Regions from separate parts of the Streptomyces sp. NPDC038200 genome, predicted to be linked through region 1. Evidence: riboswitches for the same ligand, from Rfam matches in the RefSeq annotation. Region 1 holds a riboswitch; the other holds the start of a gene.
The links. A riboswitch is a leader RNA that binds a small molecule or an ion and turns the genes downstream of it on or off. The one in region 1 is predicted to bind S-adenosylmethionine.
Positions count from the first base shown of each region.

Region 1 (2,171 bases):
GTGGCGCCCCGGGCGTAGTACCGCTCGACGTAGAACTGGACGACGGACACGGCGCTGGTGAGGATCAGGTACCAGACGGTGGCGACCATCAGCAGCGGCACGACGTCGCCGGGGTAGGTGTTGCCCATCGACTGCACCGACCCGAACAGGTCGAGCAGGGAGACGTAGAAGACCAGGGACGTGCTCTTGATCAGGCCGATCAGCTGGTTGACGTAGTTCGGGGTGATGGACCTGAGGGCCTGCGGGAAGACGATTCTGCGGAACTGGTAGCCCCGGGGCAGGCCGAGCGCGGCGGCCGCCTCGTGCTGTCCCTGGTCGACGGAGAGGACGCCGCCGCGGACCACTTCGGCCGCGTAGGCCGCCTCGTTGAGGCTGAGCCCGATGACGGCGATGGTCATGTCGGTGGCCAGCTTCGACTCGTCGAAGCTGACGAAGGCCGGTCCGAAGGGCACACCGAGGCTCAGCGTCTTGTACAGGGCGCTGAAGTTGTAGAGGAAGATCAGCACGACGATCAGCGGTATGGAGCGGAACAGCCAGGTGTACGTCCAGCTGACCGCGCGCAGCACCGGGCTTCCGGAGAGCCGGCCGAGTGCCAGCAGGATGCCGCCGAGGAGGCCCAGCACGGCGCTGAACGCGGCGACTTCGAGGGTGACGACGAGGCCGTCGAGGACGGTCGGGCGCAGGAACCAGTAGCGGAAGCGGTCCCACTGGTAGAAGGGGTTGGTGACCAGTCCGTGCAGGATCTGCGCGACGAGGACGAGGACGACGGCGGTGACGATCCACCGGCCGGGCCGGCGCAGCGGCTGAACCCGCTGGGCGGTCAGCTGTCTTGACGGGGTGTCGGTGGATGTCGGCGCCTCGGCGAGGGAGACGGCGGCGCCTGGGGGTTCACTCATGAGGGGCTCCGGCGGAATCGGACACCCCGGGGACGCGGACGGGCGGGCGGGCCGCGTCGGCACGGGGGCACGAGGCGGCGCACGGGCACGCGCGGAACCGGGGGCTGGGCGGACAACGGCACACCGGGCGGAGGGTGTGCGGCGGGAACGCGGGGGCTGGGAGGAGACGTCAGCCCTGACAGCGGGCAGAGCCCGATGCGGTACACAGTGCGCTGTTCACGCGGAGCAGATCGACGGCGCGGTCGGCGACGAGGAGAGCGGCGTACGACGGTACGCAGCCCTGGGGGCGGCTCACGGCCGTCCTGGGAGCTGCGTACATGGCGTCACCTGTCACTGTTCCGGCCCCGGGGGGCCTCGCGCTTACCGAAAACGTCGTCCGGTCCGGTCGTCACCTGGGGCACCCCACCGCGACGCGAGGGTTGCCGGTCAGCCAGCCAGGGCTTGGCGCTGACGCTCATGACCGTTCTGAGCCGTAAGTAAGGCAGTTGCCCGTTCGAATGTCAACGGCCGTCCACTCGATGGACGTCGATGACCCGCTCTCACCTGCGAGGAACGTCCGGGGCGTCCGTCGCATGGGCCGCCCAGTCCAGGATCTGGACGGCGGCTCCGGCGGCTTCCAGGCCCTGGCAACGGCCGTGGTGACGGCGGGCGATGCCGTCGAGATCGAGCCGGCGGCCGAAGGCCGGGTGGGCGGCCAGCCGGCGGGCGTAGGCCCACAGGGCGCGATGGCCGGCGATGCGGTGCACGGCGGAGGCGTCGAGATGGCAGCGGTGGACGGTGTCGAGCTGCACCAGGGCCGTCCACAGCTCGATGTCGGCGGCGGTGAGCCGGTCGTCGGCCAGATACTCGTCTCCGCTCAGCCGCCGCTCCAGCCGGCCCAGGGTGTCCAGCAGGACGTCGAGGGCGGCGGCCCGCTCGGCGGCGTCGGCTCCGGCCCGCCCGGCGCGCTGTGCGGCCTCCTCGATGCCCTCGGCGCACATCCGCTCGACGGCCTCGATCACGGACTCCAGCCCGGCGGGGTACAGGCGGGCACGGCCGTCGCCCCGGAACCGGTCGAGGTCGCGCAGGATGTCGGGGGCGTGGGTGCTGACGATGCGTCCGGACCAGTCGTCGCTGAGGACGGGCGCGAGGGCGGGGCCGGTGTAGTGGTGGGCGCTCGCCTCGTACAGCGGGCGCAGCGCGGCGTGGCCGCCGCCGGGGCCGTCGGGGACGGCGGGCAGCAGTGTGACCGGACAGCTGGTGTCCAGGCCGAGCAGGCTGTGCCCGATGGCGAGC
Region 1 covers NZ_JBVJYH010000003.1:90,867-93,037, forward strand. The annotation lists gene ACZ7KF_RS07770 (amino acid ABC transporter permease) at 1-896, opposite strand, end outside; SAM riboswitch class IV at 1,248-1,358, opposite strand; gene ACZ7KF_RS07775 (glutathione S-transferase C-terminal domain-containing protein) at 1,436-2,171, opposite strand, start outside.

Region 2 (2,171 bases), on a different contig from region 1:
CAGCAGGGAGCGGCGGGCCGCGTACTCGCCGCCCAGCGGCTGCACGAACCCGGCCAGTTGCGGCCAGTGCATGTTCAGCAGCGGGCGGGCCATCAGTTCGGTGACCCGGCCGCCCTGGCCCGACGCGCCGGGGGCGCCGGTGAACGGGCGGTCGTACATCGCCTTCACCAGATCGACGTCCGGGTCGGTGAGCAGCGGGCCGACGATCCCCGAGACGAAGTCGGAGGAGAACTCGCGCAGGTCGGCGTCGATGAAGCAGACGATGTCGCCGCTGGTCACCAGCAGCGAGCGCCACAGCACCTCGCCCTTGCCGGGGACGGCCGGAAGGCGGGGCAGGATGTCGTCGCGGTGGACGACCCGGGCGCCGGCGCGCGCGGCGACCTCGGCGGTGCGGTCGGTGGAGCCGGAGTCCACGACCACGATCTCGTCGACGAGCGGGACCTGCTCCACGAGGTCGTGCCGGACGACGGCGACGATGTCGCCGACCGTCTCCTCCTCGTTGAGCGCGGGCAGGACGACACTGATGGTCCGGCCCGTGCGCTGCTTAGCGGCCACGATGTGGTGCAGCGGGCGATCGGCCACGGACCAGGAGCGGGTGCTCAGCCAGTGTTCGACTTCTTCCAGCACGGTCGGCGGCTCCTCACTGTCACGACCACACGTCACCGTGTGACCCATCTCGCGGTTCGGACGACTATCTCAACTGTCCTGGCCTTCGGTTACAGTCTTGAACAACGCCGGTGACCATCGCATGTCGGGGGTCGCGCGCGTCCACAACCGAATACCGCTCATCCAGAGGGGCAGAGGGACACGGCCCGATGAAGCCCCGGCAACCCTCCAGTCGGTTCTCGTAGATCAGTTCTGATCGTTTTCGCGAGGCTCCCGGCTAGGGAAGGTGCCAAATCCGTCTCACGGCGAAACGCGTCGTGAGGAAGATGAGGAGAAAGGGCCTCGCCTCCATGGCTGTGCAGACAGTTGCCACCACCAGCGACTCCACCGTCGACCTCGGTCCCGCCGCAGCCCTGAGCTGTCGCGAGTGCGGGCATCGGGTGCCCCTCGGGCCCGTGTTCGCCTGCGAGGAGTGTTTCGGTCCGCTGGAGATCGCCTATGACTTCTCCGGATACGACACCGAGGAACTGCGCCGCCGCATCGAGGCGGGCCCGGCGAACATCTGGCGGTACGCGCCGCTGCTGCCGGTGCCGGCGGACGTCGCCGACAAGCCCAACATCAACCCGGGCTGGACCAAGCTCGTCAAGGCCGACAACCTGGCGCACGAACTGGGTGTGACCGGCGGTCTGTACGTGAAGGACGACTCCGGAAACCCGACGCACTCCTTCAAGGACCGCGTCGTCGCCCAGGCCCTGGAGGCCGCGCGCGCCTTCGGCTTCACCACGCTCTCCTGCTCCTCCACCGGCAACCTGGCCGGCGCGGTCGGCGCCGCCGCCGCCCGGGCCGGCTTCCGCTCCTGCGTGTTCATCCCGCACGACCTGGAGCAGGGCAAGGTCGTCATGGCCGCGGTCTACGGCGGTGAGCTCGTCGGCATCGAGGGCAACTACGACGACGTGAACCGCTTCTGCTCCGAGCTGATCGGCGACTCGGCCGGCGAGGGCTGGGGCTTCGTCAACGTCAACCTGCGGCCGTACTACGCGGAGGGCTCCAAGACCCTGGCGTACGAGATCTGCGAGCAGCTCGGCTGGCGGCTGCCCGACCAGATCGTGGTCCCGATCGCCTCCGGATCCCAGCTCACGAAGATCGACAAGGGGCTGCAGGAGCTGATCAAGCTGGGCCTGGTCGAGGACAAGCCCTACAAGATCTTCGGTGCGCAGGCCGAGGGCTGTTCCCCGGTGTCCACCGCCTTCAAGGCCGGTCACGACGTGGTCCGCCCCCAGAAGCCGAACACCATCGCCAAGTCCCTGGCCATCGGCAACCCGGCCGACGGTCCGTACGTCCTGGACATCGCGCGCCGCACCGGCGGTGCCGTGGAGGACGTGACGGACGCGGAGGTCGTGGACGCCATCAAGCTGCTGGCCCGCACCGAGGGCATCTTCGCGGAGACGGCGGGCGGGGTGACCGTCGGCGTCACCCGCAAGCTGCTGAAGGACGGCGTGCTGGACCCGGCGAAGACCACGGTCGTCCTCAACACCGGCGACGGCCTGAAGACCCTGGACGCGGTG
Region 2 covers NZ_JBVJYH010000001.1:1,059,462-1,061,632, reverse strand. The annotation lists gene ACZ7KF_RS04515 (glucosyl-3-phosphoglycerate synthase) at 1-627, opposite strand, end outside; SAM riboswitch class I at 783-939, shown strand; gene thrC (threonine synthase) at 957-2,171, shown strand, end outside.
Region 2: it holds a riboswitch for S-adenosylmethionine, as region 1 does, so the genes downstream of both, thrC (threonine synthase) here and ACZ7KF_RS07770 (amino acid ABC transporter permease) in region 1, are expected to answer to the same signal.